Regions from separate parts of the Massilia jejuensis genome, predicted to be linked through region 2. Evidence: predicted binding sites of a transcription regulator. Region 2 holds the regulator's gene; the other holds the start of a gene.
The links. Region 2 encodes FNR, which switches genes on or off when oxygen is low (the NO sensors DNR and NnrR bind a similar motif). Its sites were predicted from a motif close to TTGATNNNNATCAA; they were not measured.

Region 1: the regulator FNR is predicted to act here: its motif matches at 1,789-1,802, upstream of ACFPOU_RS15415 (universal stress protein).

What each region holds. Positions count from the first base shown of each region.
Region 1 covers NZ_JBHSMS010000047.1:21,405-28,028, forward strand. The annotation lists gene ppc (phosphoenolpyruvate carboxylase) at 1-1,730, shown strand, start outside; gene ACFPOU_RS15415 (universal stress protein) at 1,895-2,332, shown strand; gene lpxO (lipid A hydroxylase LpxO) at 2,350-3,249, opposite strand; gene ACFPOU_RS15425 (DUF6139 family protein) at 3,479-3,703, opposite strand; gene ACFPOU_RS15430 (methyltransferase domain-containing protein) at 3,976-4,908, opposite strand; gene ACFPOU_RS15435 (ankyrin repeat domain-containing protein) at 5,080-5,757, opposite strand; gene ACFPOU_RS15440 (TatD family hydrolase) at 5,759-6,541, opposite strand; gene ACFPOU_RS15445 (GNAT family N-acetyltransferase) at 6,569-6,624, opposite strand, start outside.
Region 2 covers NZ_JBHSMS010000039.1:14,196-20,819, forward strand. The annotation lists gene ccoG (cytochrome c oxidase accessory protein CcoG) at 1-1,061, shown strand, start outside; gene ACFPOU_RS12175 (FixH family protein) at 1,071-1,580, shown strand; gene ACFPOU_RS12180 (TraR/DksA family transcriptional regulator) at 1,652-2,053, opposite strand; gene ACFPOU_RS12185 (DUF885 domain-containing protein) at 2,226-4,061, shown strand; gene fnr (fumarate/nitrate reduction transcriptional regulator Fnr) at 4,113-4,880, opposite strand; gene ACFPOU_RS12195 (TorD/DmsD family molecular chaperone) at 5,699-6,325, shown strand; gene ACFPOU_RS12200 (twin-arginine translocation signal domain-containing protein) at 6,345-6,566, shown strand; gene ACFPOU_RS12205 (formate dehydrogenase subunit alpha) at 6,586-6,624, shown strand, end outside.

The DNA.
Region 1 (6,624 bases), on a different contig from region 2:
TACGCAGCCGCTTGGCAGCCACCCGCGACTGGCTGCGCTCCGACCTGCTCCAGGCGGGCGCTGGCGCCTATGCAAGTTCCGCCGAGCTGCTGGCCGACCTGGACGCGGTCCACCAGTCGCTGCTGGCGCATGGCGCCAGGCAGCTGGCACGCGGCCGCCTGCGCCAGCTTCGTCGTGCGGTCAAGCTGTTCGGCTTCAGCCTGGCGCCGGTCGACCTGCGCCAGAACGCCGACGTCCATGAACGCGTGGTGGCCGAGCTGCTGGCGCGTGCCCGGCCCGGCCTCGATTACCTGGGCATGGATGAAGACCAGCGCAGCACGCTGCTGCTGGAGGAGCTCAAGGGACGGCGGCCGCTGCTCTCCATGTTCGAACACTACTGCGCGGAAACTGAATCCGAACTCGCCATCCTGCGCGAAGTGAAAAGCGCGCACGCAAGGTATGGGCGCGAGTCGGTCTCGAATTACATCATTTCGAAGGCGGCCAGCGTGTCCGACCTGCTGGAAGTGGCGTTGCTGATGAAGGAATCCGGCCTGTTGCGTCCGGCGCCGGTTGCGGCCGACCTCAACATCATTCCGCTGTTCGAGACCATCGACGACCTGCGCGCGGGCCCCGCCATCATGTCGCGCGCCTTCGGCCTTCCACCCTACCTGGCCTTGCTGCAGTCGCGCGGCATGGTGCAGGAAGTGATGCTCGGTTACTCCGACAGCAACAAGGATGGCGGCTATGTGACATCCGGCTGGGAACTGCACAAGGCCGAGCTCGAGCTGGTCGAGGTGTTCGGACGGCACGGCGTCAAGCTGCAACTGTTCCATGGGCGCGGTGGCTCGGTGGGACGCGGCGGCGGCCCAAGCTACGAGGCGATTCTGGCGCAGCCGGCCGGTGCGGTACAGGGCCGCATCCGCCTGACCGAACAGGGTGAAGTCATCACGGCCAAGTATGCCAACCCGGAAGTCGGACGCCGCAACCTCGAAGTGCTGGTCGCTGCCACGATGGAGGCCACGCTGCTGTCGCACGACGTGCCGGAGCCATGCGCGGACCAGGTCGACGCAATGGAATCGCTGTCCGCCGAAGCGCTGCGTGCCTACCGCTCCCTGGTCTATGAAACGGCTGGATTCGAGACGTATTTCTGGGAGTCGACGGTGATTTCCGAAATCGCCGCGCTGAACATCGGCAGCCGTCCCGCCTCGCGCAAGAAGTCCAGGTCGATCGACGACCTGCGCGCTATCCCGTGGGTGCTGAGCTGGGCACAGTGCCGGCTGATGCTGCCGGGCTGGTACGGCTTCGGCACGGCGGTCGAGTGTTTCGTTCGAGAGGCGCCTGCCGAACGGCTGGCGCTGCTGCGCACGATGTACCGGGAGTGGCCGTTCTTCACGACCCTGCTGTCCAATATGGACATGGTCCTGGCCAAGAGCGATATCGCGATCGCCAGCCGCTACGCGGAACTGGTCAGCGACGAGGCGCTGCGCACCGGGATCTTCGGCGCCATCAGTGCCGAGCACGCGCGCACGGTCGCCGCGCTCAGGCAGATTACCGGCCAGGACGAACTGCTGGGGGCCAATGTACCGATGCAGCGTTCGCTGCGCAACCGCTTGCCTTACATCGATCCGCTCAACCACCTGCAGGTCGAACTGCTGCGGCGCTATCGCGACGGCGCCAACGACGAGTCGACGCGCAGCGGCCTGCACATGTCGATCAACGGTGTCGCTGCAGGCTTGCGCAATAGCGGATAGCACGGAGACACACATGCCGTCCAAATACGGACGGGCGTTCGCCCTGACTGCCGCGCATTTGATATTGATCAAAGCACACCTTGCGCCAAATCGCAGACTAAAGTGGACCGCACGCGGATGATCACGCGCCGACGCTGGTCGCGCGACGGGTTCAAGGAGCAACCATGTTCAAGCGCATTCTGTTACCGACCGATGGGTCGGAGTTGTCGGCGCGCGCCGTGCTGGCGGGCGCCAGTTTTGCCAAGGAAATCGGCGCCCAGGTGGTCGGCCTCACCGCCCTGCCCGATTTCAAGGCCTTCACGGCCAACACCGAGATGCTCGAGAGCACCGAGGGCGAATACCTCACCGCCAGCGAAGCGCGTGGGAACCATTATCTGGCGGCCATCGCCGATGCGGCCCGCGCCGCCGGCGTCGAGTACACGCTGCACCTGGTCCGGTCGGACGATCCGCACGACGCCATCCTGCGCACCGCGCGCGATCACGGCTGCGACCTCATCGTCATGGCTTCGCACGGCCGCCGCGGCCTGCGTGGAATGTTGTTGGGCAGCGAGACGCAGAAAGTGCTGCTGCACAGCTCGATTCCGGTGCTCGTCTACCGCTGAACGCAGTCCGACGCCGCTTACAGCCAGTAGATGAAGCCTGCCAGGGCCACGATCAGCGCGAGCTTGGTCAGCTTGTAGGCGGTGCCGTTCCATGCCTTGTAGCGGCGCCGGTACTGGCCCATGAAGTGCGAGATCCGGAACAGCTTGCTCACCAGCCCGGTCTGGTCGCCCGTTTCGTTGGGCGAACTGGCGGCCGTCATCATGGTGCGGCCAAGCCAGCGGTTGATCGCGGACATCCAGCGGTAGCGCATCGGCCGTTCGATGTCGCAAAACAGGATGATGCGGTCGCTGTCGCTGCCGTTGACCGCCCAGTGGATATAGGTTTCGTCGAATACGACGCCCTGCCCGTCGCGCCAGCTGTGGCGCTCGCCGTCGACTTCGATGAAGCAGCGGTCGTCGTTGGGCGTGGCCAGGCCCAGGTGGTAGCGCATGGAGCCGGCGAAGGGATCGCGGTGCGGATTGAGCTTGGCGCCAGGCGGCAGTTCGGCGAACATCGCCGCTTTCACCGTGGGAATCGACTGCAGCAGCGCATGGGTGCGCGGGCACAGGCGCGCCGCCGAGGGATGGCTGGCGTCGTACCACTTCAGGTAGAAACGCTTCCAGCCGGTCTTGAAGAAGGAATTGAAGCCGGCGTCGTCGTTCTGCTCGGCCGCCTTGATCTTGTTGAGTGCGATCAGGTTTTCCGCCTCGGCGCGAATCAGCTGCCAGTTCGCCTGCAGCGGCGCGAGTTCGGCAAATTCACGGACAGGAATGTAGGGCGTGCTGGGCACACGCGAGAACAAGTGCATGAAAAAATTGATCGGCGCCATGAACGACGAATGGTCGAACAACTGGCGCGCAAACGGCAGGCGGACCTTGCCGCGAAAGTGAATATGAAGCACCGCGAGGAAATAAAAACCGACCACCGCCCACTTCATCGCGCCCCCGCATCCGGCCTGCGCGGCCAGTGTCAACTTGAACAGGGCGCAAGAATAGCACATCCACCAGGCGCCCGTCGGCGGCCCGGTGAAATCGGCATTGCTGTCGTTTGGGCGCCTTGGCTTGCCCGGTCGGCGCGTCCGCAACCGCGAACGTCCGCGGCCGAGGCCGCATCGACGCCGCATCGACGCCGCGGCGGCGATGTCCAGCGAATTTACCGGAGTGCCATCACTGCAGCGCCGTCATGGCATAGCCTTTTTCGGCGATCTGGCCACTCAGGTTATCGATCTGAAAGTCAGGCAGCTGATCGGCATTGTCGTCGATCTCGAAGGCGCGGGCCTCCACTTCCCAATCCGTGTTCGTGGCTTCTTCGGGGATGTTGCGGGATTCCGGCACGGCCAAGTAGGAGAACTTGCCGTCGCTTTCGGATCTGCGGTAAATGTCCAGGCGCATAATTGTTTCCTTACAGTGAAAGCGCGCTTCCGGATGGAAGCGCACCGCTCCACAGTAGGCGATGGCGATGGGGGTGTCTGTTAATTGCCCCACAAATTGCCCCACACTCTGCCGGGCACTTCGCCCATCGCCTTATGTGCCCGCCAAGCACGCGCCGCCAGCATCACGGCCGCGCGCGGAAGGCTCGGAACGGCGTCGACGCCGATGCCCAGCAAGCGTAGCGGCAACAGGATCGGCAGGACCAGCCGATACAGGACCAGCCGGGCGGACGCTCAAGCCGGTTCGAGCGTGCGCGCGCTTGCCGCTTGCGCCGTGCAAGCCTCGTCGAGGGCGAGCGTGGCGCGCAGCGCGGCCTGCAGGCTCGGGATCGACGCGCCCGCGCGGTACTGGAAGGCGACATGGACGACGTCGCCGGCGACCACGTCCAGCGGCCTGGCCAGCGGCAGCGTCATGTAGTGGTTCAGCCAGTCGATCGTGGTGCCGCGTTCCACCACGATCGACAGCACGTTCTTGGTGACGAAACGCAGCGCGTTGAGCCGGCCATCCTGCGCGACCGTGAAACTGCCGCTCCAGGCGATCAGGCCGTCCCCCGGCTCGGCGAAGTCGAGCACGCTGTAGACGGCCGGCGCTGCCAGTTCGACCGTGCCGGGATAGGCCACGCTCGTGTCCTGGAACTGGACGATGGGAGCGTGGAAGCCGTGGAAGCTGTACTCCTGCTGGAGCGGCTGGACGGCCATGACGACGGCTTCCGGCATGAAGATCGGCAGCGGAGCGCCGAAACGCGCCAGGTAGCGCTGCTTGAACGCCTCGATCACGGCCACCTGTTTTTCGCGCAGCATGGCAACGTGGATCATTTCGCAGATGACGATGTCGACCGGCTCGGGCGGCAGATAGTCGAAGGCGTCGGCATGGATGACGTCGACCTTGTGGCCGTTCGGGTTCATCGCCAGGAAACGCCGCGCCTCGCGCACGAGATCGGGATTGAACTCGACGCAATAGACCTTGTCCGCCTGCTGGGCCGCGAAATAAGACAGCACCCCGGTACCGCCGCCGAGTTCCAGCACTTTCATGCCGGGACGCACCACGTGCGCGATCGCCGCCTGGAAGGCATTCATGCGGTTCTGGTCCATCAGCATGTTGTGATGATAGTGGACAGGGATGAATTGCCCGAGGTAGCAGCTTTCGATTTCGCGTTCGTTCAGCATGGATGATCCTTGATAGGCGGCACTGTTGCTGTGTCGCAATGTTGGTTTCGGTGCCGAGAGTATGCGATGCGGGGAAGGTGGTCGATTGCAGGAGGACAGGCGGGAATACCCGCCAGTTCGAGCGACTCCGGCAGGACCGGCGCCTGTGCGGCGCCGGCCCTGCCGGTGCGCTCAGCGCCCGCCGCCTTCGAGCGCGCGCGCCACGCGCGGCTTGCCGGCGCGCTCGGCCAGCTCGACCGCGGTCAGGCCTTCGCTGTTCTTGCGCAGGCGGTCGGCGCCATGGGCGATCAGGATCAGCGCAGTGCCGTCGTGCCCTTCCCTGGCGGCCATCATCATCGGCGTATAGGCGCCGCTGGACCGGGGCGAGACGGCATCGACCTGCGCCCCCCGCGCCAGCAGCAGGCGCACGATGTCTTCGTCGCCACTGGCCGCGGCATAGTGCAATGCCGTCCAGCCCGGCTGGTTGACGGCGGCGCCCTTGGCCAGCAGGGACTCCACGGCGCGGCGGTTGCGCTTGAAGGCGGCCATCATCAGGGCCGTATTGCCGTTTGCCGCCCGGGTTTCGAGCTCCGTGCCCGGATGGGCCAGGAACACCCGGACTACGTCCATCGCCTCCTCGCGCAGGGCTTGCACCAGTCCCGGCTCGCCGCCGATCGGATTGCGCTGGTTGGCGTTGACGACCGTGCCCAGCATGGCCTGGACGGTCCGGGCATCGTTCATCTGCACCGCGCGGAAGAAACGCGTCAGCTCGCCTTCGTTCGGCGGCTGTGGCGCCGCGGCGGCGGCGCCGCCAGCCAGGCCGAGTGCAAGGACGAGGCCGCGCAGGGCGAGTCGGCGTGGTCGATGCATGTCAGGCTTTCGCATGCTGGAACAGGTCGAAGAAATTCCGGGTCGTGCGGTCGGCCACTTCGCGCAGCGGCAGCGATTTCAGCGTGGCGATGTACTCGGCCACGTGGGCCACATAGCCGGGCTCGTTCATCCTGCCGCGGTAAGGCACCGGCGCCAGGTAGGGCGAATCGGTTTCGACCAGGATGCGCTCGATCGGCACCGCGCGCGCGACGTCCTGCAGCGCTTTCGCGCTCTTGAACGTGACGATGCCCGAGAACGAAATATAGAAACCCATCGCGATCGCGGCCTCGGCCACCTCGAGCGACTCGGTGAAACAGTGCATCACGCCGGCCACGCCGCCGTCGCCGGTGCCCGCGCCCTCTTCTTGCATGATCCGGATCGTGTCGGCGCTGGCGGACCGGGTATGGATGATCAGCGGCTTGCGCGTCTCGCGCGAAGCCCGGATGTGCGTGCGAAAACGCGCGCGCTGCCATTCGAGGTCGCCTTCGAGGCGGTAGTAATCGAGCCCGGTCTCGCCGATCGCGATGACCTTCGGATGGCGCGCAAGTTCGACCAGCTGGGCGACCGTCGGTTCCGGCGTGTCCTCGTAGTCGGGATGGACGCCGACCGAAGCGTAGACATGGGGATATTGCTCAGCCAGGGCGAGCACCCCGGGGAAGTCCGGCAAGTCGACCGAGACGCACAGCGCGTGGGTCACGCGGTTCTCGGCCATCTTGGCCAGGACCTCGGGCATCCGGCTTGCCAGCTCCGGGAAATTGATGTGGCAATGGGAATCGATGTACATGCCGTATTGTACGGGGAGCCGACACACCTAGGCGACGCGTTTGCCCAGGATGATCAGGTCGCGCTCGATTCCGTCGAGGTTCG
Region 2 (6,624 bases):
AAACGGTATACACCGAGCTGTTCCTGTGGATCGAGCGCCGCATCGAGGGAGCGCGCAGCGCCCGCATCCGGCTAGACCGCCAGCCCTGGAACCTGGAGAAGATCGGCAAAAAGGCGGCCAAGCATGCGGCCTGGCTGGCGCTGGCCCTGTGGACCGGCTTGTCCTTCGTCGGCTATTTCACGCCGGTCGCGTCCCTGGTGGCCGGCGTGCGCCACCTCGACCTGGGTCGCTGGGAAACCTTCTGGGTGCTGTTCTACGGCCTGGCCACCTACGGCAACGCGGGGTGGCTGCGCGAGCAGGTCTGCAAGTATATGTGCCCGTATGCCCGCTTCCAGAGCGCGATGTTCGACAAGGACACCTTGATCGTGACCTATGACCGGGCGCGCGGCGAACCACGCGGTCCGGGCATGCGCGCGCCAGGCGGCGAGGCGGGCGACTGCATCGACTGCACGCTCTGCGTCCAGGTCTGCCCCACCGGGATCGATATCCGGCGTGGCCTGCAATACGAATGCATCGGATGCGCCGCGTGCGTCGACGCCTGCAACACGGTGATGGACAAGGTGGGCCAGCCCAGGGGCCTGATCCGCTACGCCACCGAGCATGCGCTCGCCAGGGGTTGGGATGCGGCGCAGGTGCGGCGCCGCCTGCTGCGCCCGCGCGTGATCGGCTATGCGGCGGTGCTGGCGCTGATGGCGGGCGCGATGGCGTTCGCGCTGGCCCTGCGCGTGCCCTTGAAGGTCGACGTCATCCGCGACCGCGGCGCGATGGGACGCGAGGCCGGGGACGGCCGCGTCGAGAACGTCTACCGCCTGCAGCTGATGAACACCGGCGGGGAGGCGCGGCTGCTGCGCATCGCGGTGGCGGGCTTGCCGGGCGCGGCGGTCGTCGGCGAGGACCGCGTCGAGATCGGCGCCGCCGCGGCGCGCGCGCTGCCGGTGCGGGTGCGCGCCGAGCGCGGACCGGCGGGCGCGCGGCGCATCGTCTTCACCGTCACCGCGCTCGACGACCCCGCCCTGACGGTGCGCGAGGAAGCGGCCTTCATCGTGCCGCATCGAGATTGAGGAGATCGCATGCAGACCGTTTTTCAGCAGCAGCATCCCGCGCCCTGGTACCGCCAGCGCTGGCCATGGTTCATCATGCTCGGCCCCGCGGCCGCGATGGCGGCCACCGCCGTTACCGTGGTGCTGGCGCTGCGCCAGCCGGACGCGATGGTGGTCGACGACTATTACAGGCAGGGCAAGGCGATCAACCAGGACTTGCGGCGCGACCGGATGGCCAGCGCGCTGCGCCTGCGCCTGAGCGCGCACTACGGGGCAGGGCGCCTGAAGGGGCGGCTCGAGAGCTTCGGCCGCCCGCTGTTGGCGCCGTTCCGGATTCGCCTGGCCCATCCGACCCAGCCGCGAAAGGACCGGGTGCTCAATGCGCGGCCGGACGCGCGCGGCGATGTCGACCTGCCCCTGCCGACGCTGGAGATGACGCACTGGCAGGTAGTGGTCGAGGACGAGGGCGGGCAGTGGCGCCTGGCGCGCGGCTGGCGTCCGGCGCAGCAGGAGGTGCTGGCGATCGCGGCCGACCGCTGATTCCGGCCGGGCGTAAAGACAAGCGCTACGGCAGCGTTCGCACAGGTCGCTAATGGGCGGTACACCGGCCGTTACATCGTCGGCCCGCGCGCCGTCCGTTCTTCCTTTTCGATCGCTTCCTGGCACGGCACGCACGTCCTTACCGTCGGCGTCGCCAGCAGCCGCTGCTCCGGAATCTTGCAGCCGCAGGACGCGCACATCCCGTAGCCGCCCGACGCCAGTCGTCCGATGGCCGCGTCGATCTCGTGCAACAAATTCGTTTCATGCTCGGCGAAACGCTCTTCGTCGTGGGCAATCGTTTCAGCCGTCGGCGCGTCGTCGTCCTGGACCAGGTGGGCGCGCGGCGAAATGGCGGGTGGATCCATGCCTTCGGGATCGAAACCGGTGCGGGCGCGCACGGTGGCGAGGGCGGCGGCGCGGCTTTCCTGCAGGCGCCTGGCGAGGTCGTCGCGGAGGGATGGCGAGATGGGCATGCAGTTTCCTGATGTCAAAGTAGATCTCGTTGGATGAGCACTCCGGAAATACTTTAGCCGTTTTCGGCGGATGCCCGCGCAAGTTTGGGTGCCCTGTAAAGATTGTCCGCCCCGGCTCTTCCGTGTTAGATTCGCGCCGGCACTTCGCCGACCGATCACTACAAGAGACACCATGCCGATTTCCTCCCAGCGCAGCCTGCGCGCCGCCGTCGCCTCCCTGTTCGCCCCGCTCGCCCTCGGGGTCGCCATGCTCCCGGATGCCGCACTCGCCGCACCGGTGGCCAAGGCCGCCGCCTTGCAATCGAATGCCGCCTTCGACGCCTGGGCCGAGCGCTTTGCCGACGACTGGGTGCGCATGAACCCGCAGCTGGCCAGCAGCACCCAGTACTTCAGCGGCGCCGAACAGGCCGCGCTCGACCGCCAGCTGACGCCCCAGACCCCGGCCCAGCGCAGGAAGATGGTGGCGCTCGCCAACACCGGCCTGGCGCGCCTGGACAAGTGGCTGGCCGGCCCGCTCGACGAAACCCGGAAGATCTCGGCCCTGGTCATGCGCTGGTCGCTTGCGAGCGTGGTCGCCAACGAGCCCTATGAAGACTTCAATTTCGTGTTCTCGCAGTTCGGCGGCCCGCAGGTCGGCCTGGTCAACTACATGACCCAGACCCACCCGATGCGCACCGCCGCGGATGTCGACAGCTGGCTGGCGCGCCTGGAGCAGGTCGGCACGCGCATGGACGAAGCACTGGCGCGCGCCCGCAGCGCGACCGAACGCAAGCGCATTCCGCCGCGCTTCATCCTCGAGCGCGCGCAGTTCCAGGTCGACACCTTCCTGAAACCGGCCGCGCCGCAGAACGTGCTGGTGGCCTCGCTGGAAAAGCGCAGCGCCGAATTGAAGGACATCTCGCCCGAGGCGCGCGCGGCCGCCATTGCCCGAGCCACGCGCATCGTCGACGACAAGATCCGCCCGGCCTACCTGCGCGTGCAGGGCTTCATGGCCGAACTGCATCCGAAGACGGGCGACGCCGCCGGCATCTCGCGCCTGCAGGACGGGCGCGAAGCCTATGCGCGTGCGATCGCCAACTTCACGAGCACGAGCCTTAGCGCCGAGCAGATCCACGCGATCGGCCTGCGCGAGGTGGCACGCCTTGAAGGCGAGATGGACAAGCACCTGCGCGCGCTCGGCTTCATCGAAGGCAGCATCGAGGCGCGCATGAAGGCGCTCGACGCGACCTTCCAGCCGAAAGGAGAAGGGGACCCGCGTCCGATGATCCTGGCCAAGTACAAGGAAATGGTAAAGGACGCCCAGGCGCGCAGCGCGCCGCTCTTCAATCTGAAGCCGCGCGCGCCGGTGGACGTGCTGCGCGAGCCGCCGCTGACCGAAGCCTCGGCCGCCGCCCACTACAGCCTGCCGGCGCCGGACGGCAGCCGTCCGGGCGTGTTCTGGGTGCCGCTGCGCGGGCCGACGTTCGACATGATCCGCATGCGCAGCCTGTCCTATCACGAAGCCGTGCCGGGCCACCACTTCCAGCTGGCGATCCAGCAGGAGCTGGCCGGCATCCCGAAATACCGCAGCCAGCGCATCTTCTCCGGCGGCAGCGCGCACGCGGAAGGCTGGGCGCTCTACACCGAGCGCCTGGCGGTGGAGCAGGGCTGGTACGAAGGCGATGTCCCGGGCCTGCTCGGGGCGCTCGGCTCGGAACTGTTCCGCGCGCGCCGGCTGGTGGTCGACACCGGCCTGCACACCAAGGGCTGGACGCGCCAGCAGGCGGTCGACTACGGCATCAACGTCGAGGAAGTCGACCGCTATGTCGTCTGGCCTGGCCAGGCCACGGCCTACATGATCGGCATGCTGCGCATCGTCGAATTGCGCGAGCAGGCGAAGGCGCAACTGGGGCCGAAGTTCTCGCTGGCGGGCTTCCACGACATGGTGCTGGGGGCGGGCTCGGTACCGCTGGACGTGCTGGGACAGCTGGTCGACGGCTGGGTTGCGAAGGAAAAGGCGAAATCCTGACGGCGCGGGCGCGCGGCGCGCCCTCGGCTTAAGGGTGCCGGCGCAGCCCGATCAGCGCATCGGGCTGCACTGCTCGGTGCCGGCGGCGATCGCCTTGAGTTTGGCGGGCTCGAGCAGTCTCACCTCGCGCCGGTCGACTTCGATCCAGCCCTGCTTCTTGAAACGCGAGAGCAGGCGGCTGACGCTTTCGATCGTCAGGCCAAGGTAATTGCCGATGTCCTCGCGCGACATGCGCAGCCCGAACGCGTTCGGGGAATAACCGCGCGCCGCGTAACGCACCGACAGGTTCACCAGGAAGACGGCGAAACGCTGCTCGGCACGCATGTTGCCGAGCAAAAGCATGACGTTTTGCTCGCGCGTGATTTCCTGGCTCATGATCCTGTGGAAATGGCGCAACAGCGCCGGCACCTGGCCAAACAGTTCCTCGAGGCGGGGAAAGGGAACCTCGCACACTTCGCTGTCTTCGAGCGCCACCGCGTCGCAATGGTGGCGGTCGCCGCTGATGGCGTCCATGCCCAGCAGTTCGCCGGCCATCTGGAAACCCGTGATCTGCTGCTCGCCCGCCGCGTTCACCTGGTAGGTCTTGAAGTGGCCGAGCCGTACCGCGTACAGGCTGCGGAACGGTTCGCCCATCGCGTACAGGCGCTCGTCGCGCCCGAGACGCCGGCGGCGGCCGATGATCTGGTCGAGCCGGTCGATGTCGGCATCGTCGAGCCCCATCGGCAGGCAGAGCTGGTGCATGCTGCAGGCGCCGCAGCTGGCCTTGATGGCGCCTAGACTGATCGGCACTGTGGCGGGAGGGTGGTGGCCTTGGCTCATGGCAGTTGGAATTGGAGCGCAGAAGGGGGGAGTCGGCGTGGAGCCCGAGATGAACCGATTATAGCCCTGTCCGCATGGCGGTCCCGGCTTTTCCGACGGTGCCCACTATTTGGGAAGACCTCGATGCGACATGCGCGTGTGCGCCGGACCTGGCATCGACCCAAAACCGGTGGGGGCCACCTTCCCGGCGCCGGCCCGATCCTGTGCCGCTTTCGATCGCACTGCTGCCAGGCTCGCTGGAGCAACATCGGCGTCGCCGGCCGCTTATTGACGCGTTGGCGCGGCATTTCTCGGTTATACTAACAGGGCGAACTGTATCCGGCTCCAGCGCGTGCCTCTTTGTCACGGTATGGGAAGCCGCCTCGCCCCCGAGCAACCAGGGCTTTGGCCTGGTCGGCACGTTGTCTATCCTGTCCATCATCCCGATGTACACGGTCCGATCCTGTTGGGTCTGCCGTGGCGCGATGAACGCGGACGCGGGAGATCACGCATGCGCACAGCAGGTGACGACGCATCCATGCGTTGCCTGGGTTGGCTGCCTGGGGAGCGATCGGGCGGGGTACCAACGCGCTACCTGGTTGCCAGCCTGGTCCGGATCGTCGTGCATGCAGCGGGCATGCACTGATACCCGGGGGTGAGCACGTGCACAAAAAAAGTTCAACTGTGCGCGCAATTTGGTAGGGGAAGCCTTACACTTTCGATGAAGATTTATTAACGGAGCGTCGCCAGTGCCCATGCAGTCTGCCTCACCGGCAATTTCACCTCCCGCGGCGCAAGACGCCGGCCGTGCGAACGTCTCCGGCACCGTCGCAGCCGCAGTGACCGTCACTGCGCCGCTAGGAGCCGAAGACCAGGCGCGCGCCGACCTCTATGCGCTCGCGGCGCGCCTGCTGCTGGCGGCGCCTGACGGCCAGTTGCTGGCCGGCCTGGCGAACGCCGACCCGATTCTCTCGACCGGCGCCGAACACGCGCTGGCAGATGCCTGGGAAAACCTGGTGCTTGCCTCCAGCGTGATGGATGCCGATGCGGTGGCCGAGGAATTCGACGCGCTGTTCATCAGCAGCGGCACGCCGACCCTGAATCCCTACGGCTCGCTCTACCTGTCCGGCTTCATGAACGACACGCCCCTGGCCGAGCTGCGCGCCGACCTGGCGCGCTTCGGCATCGGCCGTGTGCGCGGCGTGTTCGAGTCCGAAGACCACCTGGGCGCCCTGTGCGAGACGATGCGCGTGCTGATCGCGGGCGGCCCCGGCATCCGGCGCCAGCCCCTGGAAGCGCAAAAGGCATTTTTCGAGGCACGCATCGCGCCCTGGTATGCGCGCTGCCTGGCCGACATGAAAAATGCCGCGGGTGCGAATTTTTATAGGCTGATCGCCGCGTTCGTAAGCGCGCTGCTGGCGATCGAGGCCGAAGCCTTTGCTGTCGAAGATGGCTTCGATGGCTGATTTACGCGAAGGGACTGCGATGAGCACCGAAAACAAACAAGGCAAGGCGGAACCGATCCCGGACCCGTCGCGCCGCAATTTCCTGAGAGCGGCGCCGCTGGGCGCGCTGGCGGCGGTCGCCGCGGGGGCCGAAGCGAAACCGGAGATCGCGCCCGTCGAGGCGGCGAAACCCGATGTCAAGCGCGGCTACCACGAGACCGAACACATTCGTCGTTACTATAAAACCGCCGCCTACTGGTGAGCGTACCCGGAGACAAGTCATGTCGCTAGTAAAGAGTTCAAACAAGGAAGGCGAACCG